Regions from separate parts of the Serratia sp. TSA_105.2 genome, predicted to be linked through region 3. Evidence: predicted binding sites of a transcription regulator. Region 3 holds the regulator's gene; each other region holds the start of a gene.

What was found. Region 3 encodes Fur, which represses iron uptake genes when iron is present. Its sites were predicted from a motif close to ATAATAATGAGAACNACTATCAA; they were not measured.
Region 1: the regulator Fur is predicted to act here: its motif matches at 1,611-1,633, upstream of fes (enterochelin esterase).
Region 2: the regulator Fur is predicted to act here: its motif matches at 2,752-2,774, upstream of exbB (tol-pal system-associated acyl-CoA thioesterase).

The regions. Positions count from the first base shown of each region.
Region 1 covers NZ_JBQZFT010000001.1:555,559-559,577, forward strand. The annotation lists gene ACUTSC_RS02455 (TonB-dependent siderophore receptor) at 1-1,484, opposite strand, end outside; gene fes (enterochelin esterase) at 1,683-2,990, shown strand; gene ACUTSC_RS02465 (MbtH family NRPS accessory protein) at 3,021-3,245, shown strand; gene ACUTSC_RS02470 (amino acid adenylation domain-containing protein) at 3,297-4,019, shown strand, end outside.
Region 2 covers NZ_JBQZFT010000001.1:292,038-296,056, forward strand. The annotation lists gene ACUTSC_RS01280 (LysR substrate-binding domain-containing protein) at 1-401, shown strand, start outside; gene ACUTSC_RS01285 (DedA family protein) at 412-1,074, opposite strand; gene metC (cystathionine beta-lyase) at 1,220-2,416, opposite strand; gene exbB (tol-pal system-associated acyl-CoA thioesterase) at 2,848-3,828, shown strand; gene exbD (TonB system transport protein ExbD) at 3,832-4,019, shown strand, end outside.
Region 3 covers NZ_JBQZFT010000002.1:619,714-623,732, reverse strand. The annotation lists gene ACUTSC_RS09385 (family 20 glycosylhydrolase) at 1-2,223, shown strand, start outside; gene fur (ferric iron uptake transcriptional regulator) at 2,468-2,914, opposite strand; gene fldA (flavodoxin FldA) at 3,244-3,783, opposite strand.

The DNA of each region.
Region 1 (4,019 bases), on a different contig from region 3:
TAAAGCAGGCCCGCGCGGCCGGTAAACTGAGCATCGTTGTAGGTCTGCTCTTTACCGCCGCTGGTGCGATCGCGGGTGTTGACCTGCGACCAGTCCTGACGGCCGGACAGCAGCAGGTTCCAGTTATTCCACTCCAGCTGGTCCTGCAGATACACCCCGACCTGATTCAGCGTCTTCAAGTCGCTGGAAGCCAGCGCCAGCGTGCTGCCATCGATGCTGGGGCGAACCGGGTTGGCCCAGTCGATCGGGTAGTCGTTGCCGCGATCGCGATACATCTTCGAATCGATATGGCTGTAGCGGTAATCCAGCCCGCCCAGCACCGTGTGCTTCACCTCGCCGGTGTCGAACAACCCCTTAAGCTGGTTATCCACGCCAAACTCGTTGGTCATCTGCGTTTCATGCTGCGCCATGCGGGTGACGGTGTGGTCGTTGACCTTCGAGTTTACGTTATAAACCAGATATTTATAGTCTTCATCGCGGTGGGTGAAGCGCAGGTTCTGGGTGAACGACAGCGCATCGCTGAAGTTATGCTCGAGGCTGTAGCCGATCGACGCCTGCTCGCGCCGCGACTTGTTGAAGCTGGGTTCGCTGATGTTGAAGTCGTAGGGCACATAGCCCGCGCTGGTCGGGAACAGCGTGCCGGCGCGCGGCAGGAAGTTGCGCGATCCGGCTTTCGGATCGTTCTGGTAGCTGGTCAGCAGCGTAAAGCTGGTGTCTTCATTCGGCAGCCAGGTGAAGGCCGGCGCGATGGCCACCCGTTGCTGCTTGCTGTCTTTGACAAACTCATGCTCGGTTCTGGCGATACCGTTCAGGCGATAGAACAGGGTGTTGTCGTCGTTGAGTTTGCCGCCGAAATCGAACGCCGTTTCCGCCAGATGGCGGTTGCCGGTGCTGAATTTGACTTCGTGAATGCTCTGGGCGGTAGGGCGTTTACTGGTCATCACCACCACGCCGCCGGGGCTGACCTGGCCGTACAGCACGCCGGCCGGGCCGTGCACCATCTCCACGCGCTCCAGCAGCCAGGGATCGATCTGCCCGGCGCCGCCGTTTTGGCTCGAGAGGCCAAAGTGCAGGCCGTCGAGCAGCTTGGGCGCATAGCGGAAGCCGCGGCTGATCACTTCGTCATTGCGGTTGGAGTTGCCGCGGTAGGTGGTGATCACCCCACTGGTGTAGTTCAGCGCGTCGGCGACCGACGCCGGCTCCTGGTCGTTCATCTGCTCGCGCGTGACCACCGAGATGGACTGCGGGGTTTTGCGCAGAGGGGCGGCGGTCTTGGTGCCGGCGGCGCTCTCTTTGGCGACGATCCCTTTGACCGGCGCGGTCACGTTGTTTTGCGCGTCGGCGGTCACCAAAATCGTCTCGTCCGCTGCGGCGGACGCGTGTTGCGCCAAGGGCAATAAAGCCAGCGCCGATCCCAGCAACAGACGCTTGGCGGACATCGCCTCTGCGTTCGCGTTTACTATCCCTTTGTTTTTAATCTTCATTATCTCTCCTGCATACCTGCGTTGTGTGTCATGCCACCCTGATAAACCCCTAAATGCCGACAAGCGGTCTTCTCCCGTCGGCGCGGAAACGCCGTGTGCACGACGGTAAAAATCCGACAAATAGTATTGAAAATGATAATGAGTATCAATACGATTGTCAGGTTTTGTAAAAGACACTCATGTTATGTAAGGGGCGCTATGGAGTTTTTGCCGGAAAAGAGGCCGGAAAACGGTCGCGAGGGATTGGCGGCGCAGTGGCTGCGTGAAGAGGCGGCAGGACAGCCCGCGTGGTGGCAGAAGGTTGCCGCTAACGGCACGCCTGTCGTCGAACCGCACGACGACCGCCACGTCAAAATGACCTGGCTATGGCGCGATCCCGCCGGCGATGAACGGCACTCGCCGATACGCCGCGTTTACGCCGATATCAACGGCATTACCGATCACCACAGCACGTCCCCCAGCAGCCTGACCAGGCTGCCCGGCACCGACGTTTGGTACGGCGCCGCCGTTATCGAACGCCGCTGGCGCGGCAGCTACAGCCTGATCCCCATTACCGACCGGGATCTTCCCCCCGTATTCAGCGACGACGACACGTTGCGCGATCGCCAGCAGCGCGCCTGGTGGGTATCGCTGTTCCCGTTGGCGATCGCCGATCCGCTGAATCGCCTCTCGCTGGGGCCGTCTCATCGCCCGCGGCCGGTTTCCCTGGCGCAAGGGCCGGATGCCGACGATCAAAGCGCCTGGCAGGCCGCCAATCGGCCATTGGACGAGGCGCGGCTACAGCTTTTTCAGTGGCGCAGCGAACGTCTGGATAACCAGCGGCGCGTTTGGCTGTATGCCAGCGGCGACGCGGCGGTGAAAGCGAATCGCCCGCTGGTGCTACTGCTCGATGGCCAAAACTGGATCGAAAGGCACGCGCTGTTGCCGGTGATCGAGCACGAAACCGCAAGAGGGCACCTGCCGCCCGCGTGCTGGCTGCTGATCGATGCGATCGACGGTGAACACCGGGAAAACGAGCTGCCCTGCAACGCCGCCTTCTGGCAGGCAATCATCGAAGAGCTGCTGCCGCAGGCGCAGAAGCGCGAAGCGTTCAGCGAGGAAGGGGCGCGCACCGTCGTCGCCGGCCAAAGCTACGGCGGGCTGGCAGCGTTATATGCTGGTGTGCACTGGCCGGAACGTTTCGGCCACGTGCTGAGCCAGTCCGGTTCCTTCTGGTGGCCCACGGTGCAATTCGTTACCCAGTTCGAAAAACGCCACGAACTGGAGGAAGGCTGGCTGATACGCCAGGTTCGGCAACGCGACGCGGCGGCGCCCACGCTCACCGTGATTCAGCAAGCCGGCGATCGGGAGGCGGACATCGAATTCGTCAATCGCCAGATGCATCAGGCGCTGACGGCGGCGGGGCACCGTGCCGAATACCGCGTGTTTTCCGGCGGGCACGATGCGCTCTGCTGGCGCGGCGGCTTGGTGGACGGCGTGCGCCAGCTGCTTTCCGCGATGAAATAACCCACACATTTTGACAGACAGGTAATGCAAATGACTCAGGAACAACAAAACCCGTTCGATGACGAAAGCCTCCGTTTCTCCGTGCTGGTCAACGCGCAGCAGCAGTATTCGCTGTGGCCGCAGTTTGCCGAGACGCCGCAGGGGTGGCGCGTGCTGATGGGGCCGGCGTCGCGCGGCGAATGCATCGACTACATCGAAACGCACTGGCAGGACATGCGGCCGGCGGCGCTGAAAGCGGCGGATGCGGCGCGTTAAGCGCCAGGCAGCCACATCGATACATTCCGTTTGAGGAAAAGGACAGACACCATGTCAGAAACGCTTTCTTTGCCGGATACTCAGGTCGAGTATCGGGAGTATCCGCTGGTTGCAGCGCAACCGGGGATCTGGATCGCCGACCAAATCGCGCTGCGGCGCAACGGCTTCGCCGTGGCGCACTACACCGAACTGCACGGCGCTATCGACCGCTCGGCGCTGGAGCGCGCCATCCGTCAAGGGCTGGCCGAAGCGGATACGGTTCAGGCGCGGTTCTTTGAGGCGCAGGACGGCCAGCCGGTGCAGCGTTTGCCGCTGATAGCCGACCCCGCACGCGTGCAGGCGCCGGAGTGGCTCGATTTCAGCGCGCGGCCGGACGCCGAACAGGCGGCGCTGGCGCTGATGAACGACGATCTGGCGCAGGATCTGCCGGCAGACGGCGAGCGGCCGCTTTATCGCCATGTGGTGATCCGCGTCAGCGCCGATCGCTGGTTCTGGTACCAGCGCTTTCATCATCTGACTCTGGACGGCTTCAGCTTCGAAGCCATCACCCGCCGGATCGCCGATCTCTATCGCGCGCTGCGCCACGGGCTGGCGCCGGCGGCCTCGCCGTTTACCCCATTCGGCAAGGTGGTGGAAGAGTTTCAGCAATGGCAAACGTCGCCTGCACGTGAGCGGGCGGCCGAATTCTGGCATCAGCATCTGCGCGATTTGCCGTCGCCGCTGTCATTATCGACGGAGAGTCGGGAGGTTGAACCGGGCGCCCGGCCGCTCAAA
Region 2 (4,019 bases), on a different contig from region 3:
TGCAGCGGTGCGGCGAACCGCGCAGCATCGAGCAATTGGCCCAGCATGAGGCGGTGACCTATATGCGCGCCGGTGCGCGGCGCAGCTGGTTGGTATTGGATAGCGACGGCAAGCCGCAGGACGTGATGCCGAATAACCGGCTGCAAATGGACGATCTGCAGGCGATTGCGGATGCGGCGACGGCGGGGTTCGGCATTGCCTGGCTGCCGTGCTGGCTGGTGCGTGAGCAGCTGTTGAGCGGGGCGCTGGTGCGCTTGCTGCGCGACCGGCCGGGTGCCGCCTTTGACGCGCATGCGGTGTGGCCGCACACGCCTCACCTGCCGCTGAAGGTGCGGCTGGCGGTGGATACGCTGGTGAGCAAACTGCCTGCCAGCCTGGCGTTGGTCGAGAAGGCGCTGTAGTGCGCCTGGCTCAGGAGGAGGCGGCGCGCTTTTTACGCCAGATCACCAGCATGGCGCCCAGCAGGCCGACGAACAGCAGCAGCAGCGGCAGCAGCATCAGGCCGGTCATCACCTGGCTTTCGTAGCGCTTCACAAGCGGGATTTGGCTGAAAGCGTAGCCGAGGCCCACCAGCGCGCAGACCCAGATCGCCGCGCTCAGCCAGTTGAACACCTGGAAGCGCGAGCTGTTGAGCCCGGAAATGCCGGCCATGGTCGGCAGCAGGGTGCGTACGAAGCCGAGGAAACGGCCGATCAGCAGCGCCGTCAGCCCGTGGCGGTTGAACAGGTTGTGCGCGCGCTGGTGGTACTGTGCCGGCAGCTGCAGCAGCCAGCTCTTCACCAGGCCGGTGTGGCCCAGCCAGCGGCCCTGGATATAGCTAAGCCAGCAACCGAGGCCGGCGGCGGCGGTCAGAATCAGCAGGGTGGGGGCAAAGCCCATCACGCCTTTGGCGATCAGTGCGCCCGACAGCAGCAGCAGGCTGTCGCCGGGGAGGAAGGAGGCGGGCAGCAGTCCGTTTTCCAAAAACAGGGTGGTGAAAAGTACGGCGTAAACCACCCAAATTACGCTGGGATCGGCAAGGGCGATAAAGTCCTGCTGCCAAAGCGCATGAATAATCTCTCGTAATACATCCATTTTATGTCCTGTTGCATGCCGGTTGCGCCCGGGGTCACGTTCTCCAGGATGCGGCGGTTACCGTATCTGACAGTTACCCGGTTAGTGTACCGCTAATAGCTTAAGCCGACATTAAACGAGACGAAGAAAATTACCGGAATCCGCCTTAGCGCACGCCGTTGAGGCGATCGAAGCCGGCAGCCAGATCGGCGATCAGGTCTTCGACGTTCTCCAGGCCGATGTGCACACGCACCAGCGTGCCGGAAAAATCGACGCCGCCCGCCGGACGGATCGCTTCCAGCTCTTCCGGCTGGTTGGCCAGGATCAGCGACTCGAAGCCGCCCCAGGAGTAGGCCATGCTGAAGTGGCTGAAGTTGTCCAGGTAGGCGGCCAGCTGCGCATCGTCCAGCCGCTCTTTCAGCACGAAAGAGAACAGCCCGTTGCAGCCGCTGAAGTCGCGGCGGTAGAACTCGTGGCCCTTGCAGCTGGGCAGGGCCGGGTGATTGACCGTCGCCACCTCCGGCCGTTCGGCCAGCCAGTTGGCGACCTCAATGCTGCTGCGCTCGTGCTGCTTCAGGCGCACGCTCAGGGTGCGCAGGCCGCGGCTCGCCATATAGGCGGTGTCGGCATCCACCATCTGCCCCATCAGATAGGAGTACTCGCGCAGTTGATCCCAACAGCGCGCGTTGGCGACGGCGGTGCCGAGCATGTAATCGGAATGGCCAATCAGGTATTTGGTGCCGGCCTGAATAGAAATGTCGATGTCGAAATCCAACGCCTTGAACAGCACGCCCGCCGCCCAGGTATTGTCGATCATGATCACCACCTCCGGCGCCACGGCGCGAATGGCCTGCACCATCGCCGGAATGTCCTGCACTTCCAGGGTGATGGAGCCGGGGGATTCCAGGAACACCACGCGGGTATTGGGCTGGATAAGATTGGCGATGTCGGCGCCGATCAGCGGATCGAAATAGGTGGTGCTGACGTTCATGCGGCCGAGGATGTGGGAGCAGAAATCCTGGGTCGGTTCGTACGCCGAACCGGTGACCAGCAGGTGATCGCCGGCGCCGACGAACGACAGGATCGCATTGGCCACCGCCGCTGCGCCGCAAGGGTACAGCACGCAGCCGGCGCCGCCCTCCAGTTCCACCATCGCATCCTGCAGGGCGAAGTGGGTCAGCGTGCCGCGTCGGCCGTAAAACAGCTCGCCGTGGGCGCGTTGCGCGGTGGCGTGCTTTTTGGCGGCGACGGAGTCGAAGACCAAAGAAGAGGCGCGTTGCGTGACGGGATTGACGGAGCCCTGGGTGTAGCGTTTGCCGCGGCCGGCGCCGATCAGCGTGGTTTCGATGTGTTTTGACGTCATGGTACCTGGCTCACCTTTGGTTGCTCTGCACGTGCCCGTTTGCGATAGCCCTTACGTTAGCATGAGTTAATATAGCCATCCAGACGTTTTAACTTCCAGATACAGAAACGGCTATTATTGGCTGCCAGGCGCGCCTTTCTCGCCTCATCCTTCTGCCCTGGTGCGAGAGAGAAGCCCATTCCTCGGTCAAGACGCCGTTCGGCAGCGTGGCGTTGTTGCGTCGTTGTGGGAGAAAAGTAACGAAATAACCCTATAAAAGGGGCGTTTGGCGGTGAACGGGCGCGGATTGGCGCTTTGCGGCGGGGTTGGCTAAAATTTTCTCGTTTATTTGGTAAATAATAATGAGAACTACTATCAATCCCCGGTTGGTTTGATATGATCGCACGCTGAATTATTCCTTAATTTTGATCGGTAATGGGTGGAGGCACAGCGTGAAAACGGCTGGCAAGAATTTAAATCAAGGATCGTTCGGCCAGGGCCGGGCGCAGTGGGGCAAGGCCTTTGGCCGCAGCCTGATGGCTTCTATGGTGCTGGTTGTGGGGCTGGCCGGCAGCGCGCAGGCAGCGCCGGCGGCCAATCCGGCCGTTACCGAAAGCGTTGCGCCGACCACCGCGCCTGCACCTGCTGCAGCCGCCGCGCCGGAGAGCATCACGCCGGTGAACCCGGCACCGACGATCCAGCCACCGGAAACCCGCGGCATGGACCTGTCCATTTGGGGTATGTACCAGCACGCCGACGCGGTGGTGAAAGCGGTGATGATCGGCCTGGTGCTGGCGTCTATCGTGACCTGGACCATTCTGTTCGCCAAAGGCAGCGAACTGCTGCGTGCCAAACGTCGTCTGCGCCGCGAGCAGTTGGCGCTGGCCGAAGCGCGCTCGCTGGATGAGGCTTCCGAACTGGCGCAAAACTTCTCCCCGGAGAGCGTCAGTGCGGTACTGCTGAACGATGCGCAAAATGAGCTGGAGCTGTCTGCGGAATCCAACGACAACAACGGCATCAAGGAACGCACCGGTTTCCGCCTCGAGCGCCGCGTGGCGGCCTACAGCCGCAACATGGGCCGCGGCAACGGCTTCCTGGCCACCATCGGCGCCATCTCGCCGTTCGTCGGCCTGTTCGGTACCGTCTGGGGCATCATGAACAGCTTTATCGGCATCGCCCATTCGCAGACCACCAACCTGGCGGTCGTGGCGCCGGGCATCGCAGAGGCGCTGCTGGCGACTGCGATGGGCCTGGTGGCGGCGATCCCAGCAGTCGTTATCTACAACATCTTCGCCCGCGTCATCAGCGGCCATCGCGCCCAGGTAGGCGACGTGGCAGCGCAGGTCTTGCTGCTGCAGGGCCGCGATCTGGATCTGGCCGCAACGGCGGAAGCCAAGCGCTCACAGCACGCACACCAACTGCGGGCGGGGTGAGTCATGGCGATGCGCTTAAATGAAGATCTGGACGACAGCGGCGAACTGCATGAAATCAACGTGACGCCGTTTATCGACGTCATGTTGGTGCTGTTGATCATCTTTATGGTGGCCGCGCCGTTGGCAACGGTAGATATTCGCGTCGATCTGCCGGCTTCTTCCGCCAAACCGCAGCCGCGGCCGGAGAAACC
Region 3 (4,019 bases):
TTCCTGCCGCGCTGGTATGCCACGTCCGGCGACGCCAAGCCGAAAATGCTGGCGAATACCGACACCGAAAACCTGGACCAGTTCGTGGCGCCGTTCACCGGCGACCAGTGGAAGCGCACCAAGGACGACAAAAACATTCTGATGACGCCGGCTTCGCGCTTTGTCAGCAATGCCGACTTGCAGACGCTGTCTGCCGGCGCGCTGCGCGGCCAGATCGTGCCGACGCCGATGCAGGTGAAAGTGCACGCGCAGGACGTCGATCTGCGCAAAGGGGTATCGCCGGATCTGAGCACGCTGGTCAAGCCGGCGGCGGACGTCGTCAACCAACGCTTCGCGCTGCTGGGCGTGCCGGTTCAGGCCAACGGCTATCCGATCAAGACCGACATCCAGCCGGGCAAGTTTAAAGGCGCGATGGCGGTGCCGGGCGCCTATGAGCTGAAAATCGGCAAGAAAGAAGCGCGGGTGATCGGCTTCGATCAGGCTGGGGTGTTCTACGGGCTGCAGTCGATCCTGTCGTTAGTGCCGAGCGACGGCAGCGGCAAGATCGCCACGCTGGACGCCAGCGATGCGCCGCGCTTCCAGTATCGCGGCATTTTCCTCGACGTAGCGCGCAACTTCCATAAGAAGGACGCGGTGCTGCGCCTGCTGGATCAGATGGCGGCCTACAAGCTCAACAAATTCCACTTCCACCTGAGCGATGACGAAGGCTGGCGCATCGAGATCCCCGGTTTGCCTGAGCTGACGGAGGTCGGTGGCCAGCGCTGCCACGATCTGAGCGAAACCACCTGCCTGCTGCCGCAGTACGGCCAGGGGCCGGACGTCTACGGTGGCTTCTTCAGCCGTCAGGACTATATTGACATCATCAAATACGCCCAGGCGCGCCAGATTGAAGTGATCCCGGAGATCGACATGCCGGCACACGCCCGCGCCGCGGTGGTCTCGATGGAAGCGCGCTATAAAAAGCTGCATGCCGCCGGCAAAGAGCAGGAGGCCAACGAATTCCGCCTGGTGGATCCGACCGATACCTCCAACACCACCTCCGTACAGTTCTTTAACCGCCAGAGCTACCTGAACCCGTGCCTGGATTCTTCCCAGCGCTTTGTCGACAAGGTGATCGGCGAGATCGCCCAGATGCATAAAGAGGCCGGCCAGCCGATCAAGACCTGGCACTTCGGCGGCGACGAAGCGAAAAACATTCGCCTGGGTGCCGGCTACACCGACAAGGCGAAACCGGAGCCGGGCAAAGGCATCATCGATCAGAGCAACGAAGACAAGCCGTGGGCCAAGTCGCAGGTGTGCCAGACGATGATCAAAGAAGGCAAGGTGGCCGACATGGAGCATCTGCCGAGCTACTTTGGCCAAGAGGTCAGCAAGCTGGTGAAGGCGCATGGCATCGACAGAATGCAGGCCTGGCAGGATGGCCTGAAAGACGCCGAGAACGCGAAGGCGTTCGCCACCTCGCGCGTGGGCGTCAACTTCTGGGATACCCTGTACTGGGGCGGTTTCGATAGCGTCAACGACTGGGCCAACAAAGGGTATGAAGTGGTGGTTTCCAACCCGGACTACGTCTATATGGACTTCCCTTACGAGGTGAACCCGGACGAGCGCGGTTACTACTGGGGCACCCGCTTCAGCGACGAGCGCAAGGTGTTCAGCTTCGCGCCGGACAACATGCCACAGAACGCGGAAACCTCGGTCGACCGCGACGGCAACCACTTCAACGCCAAGAGCGACAAGCCGTGGCCGGGTGCCTACGGGCTGTCCGCTCAGCTGTGGAGCGAAACCCAGCGCACCGATCCGCAGATGGAATACATGATCTTCCCACGCGCGCTGTCAGTGGCTGAACGCGCCTGGCACCGCGCCGGTTGGGAGCAGGACTATCGCGCCGGCCGCGAATACAAAGGCGGGGAAACCCACTTTGTCGATACCAAGACGCTGGAGAAAGACTGGCTGCGCTTCGCCAATATCCTGGGGCAGCGTGAACTGGCCAAGCTGGACAAGGGCGGCGTCGCTTATCGTCTGCCGGTGCCGGGCGCACGCGTAGCGGGCGGCAAGCTGGAGGCGAATATCGCGCTGCCGGGGTTGGGCATCGAGTACTCCACCGACGGCGGCAAGCAGTGGCAGCGCTATGACGCCAAGGCCAAGCCGGCGATCTCCGGTGAAGTGCAGGTGCGTTCGGTCAGCCCGGACGGCAAACGCTACAGCCGCGCCGAGAAGGTCTAGGCCCGGTGCAATGGCCTGCTGCCCTGGCGGCGGCCGTATAACGAAGGGGGAATGCGTTCGCCCGCGCGTGTCGGCGTAGGGCGGACGTTGTAGTGAGAGTAGTACGTGGAGTCGCTGTGCCGCTGCAATTGTGATATTTCATGACATGATTTTCCCCGGCCTGTCCGGGGATTTTTTTGTCTGCTGCACAGCGGGCATAAAAAAACCGCCTCGGTGTGAGGCGGTTTTTCATAGCCGGTCAGGCTTATTTCTTGTCGTGCAGCGTTTCGTCTTCGCGGCAGTCACCGGTTTCGCAGTGGCCGTACAGATACAGGCTGTGGTTGGTGAGCTTGATGCCGTGTTGCTTGGCGATATCACGCTGGCGCACTTCGATGGATTCGTCGCTGAATTCGATCACTTTGCCGCAGTCCAGGCAAATAAGATGATCGTGGTGATGCTGTTGGGTCAGCTCGAACACGGACTTGCCGCCTTCGAAATTGTGACGTGTCACAATGCCCGCATCGTCAAACTGGTTCAGTACGCGATAAACCGTTGCCAGCCCGATCTCTTCGCCCATATCAATCAGTTTTTTGTACAAATCTTCCGCACTGACGTGATGGCATTCCGGATTTTGCAGTACTTCCAGGATTTTGAGTCGCGGAAGCGTGACTTTTAAGCCGGCCTTCTTCAATGCGATGTTGTTGTCGGTCATGCGAATTCAGTCCTGTTACTATGCTAATCAAGTTGAGGCGTACTCGCCTGTGGCATCGGTCGGCACAAAGAGTTAATGCGTCTCATTATAGAACCGGTTGTACTAAATGGAAACCGCCGGTTGTTAACAAAGATATAATTGCACTATTGCATGTTTTGCATGCAACGCCTTGATGGATGGGATAAACCGATATCTCAGTCTACCGTGACGGGGTGGGAAGTTACAAATCTGTAGCTTCTATCGCAGCAATCCCTGCTGCCGATGACGGCCCTGTGGGCACACTATGCACTTTACAGGGCCTTTGTTCAACCTTTCGCCAGTGCCGGGGCTTAGCCGACGATATCGGCCAGGCTCAGCTCTTCGACGATCTGTTTGACCCAAGCGTCCACGCGCTCGTTGGTCAGCTCCGGCTGACGGTCTTCGTCGATCGCCAAACCGATGAAGTGGTCGTCGTCCGCCAGGCCTTTGGAGGCCTCGAAGTGGTAGCCTTTGGTCGGCCAGTGGCCCACGATGGCCGCGCCGCGCGGTTCGATGATGTCGCGAATGGTGCCCATCGCGTCACAGAAGTATTCCGCGTAGTCTTCCTGGTCGCCGCAGCCGAACAGCGCCACCAGTTTGCCGTTGAAGTCGACTTCTTCCAGCGTCGGGAAGAAATCATCCCAGTCACACTGCGCTTCACCGTAATACCAGGTCGGGATACCCAGCAGCAGGATATCGAACCCTTCCAGGTCTTCTTTGCTGCTTTTAGCGATGTCATGCACTTCAGAGACGTCGTCGCCAAACTGTTTCTGGAGAATTTTCTGGATCATTTTGGCAATGTTTTCGGTATTGCCAGTGTCGCTGCCAAAGAAAATGCCTACAGTAGCCATATCGCGTATAACCTTTAAATTCAAGTAATTGCATTACTCGACGCCGGCACTGCCGCCGCTGACGCCGATTAAAATGATGCCATGGCAAGAGCCTTTCGCCTCCGGGGCGGGCGCCGACAGGCGCAGTCTCTTACCGGTAAATGCGTATCATGCCAGAAAGTGGCGCCGGGGTTTTATCGCATTTATGCGATGCCGGAGAATGAAGAAAAGCGTGGTCGATCCGGCGTTGTCCTTAA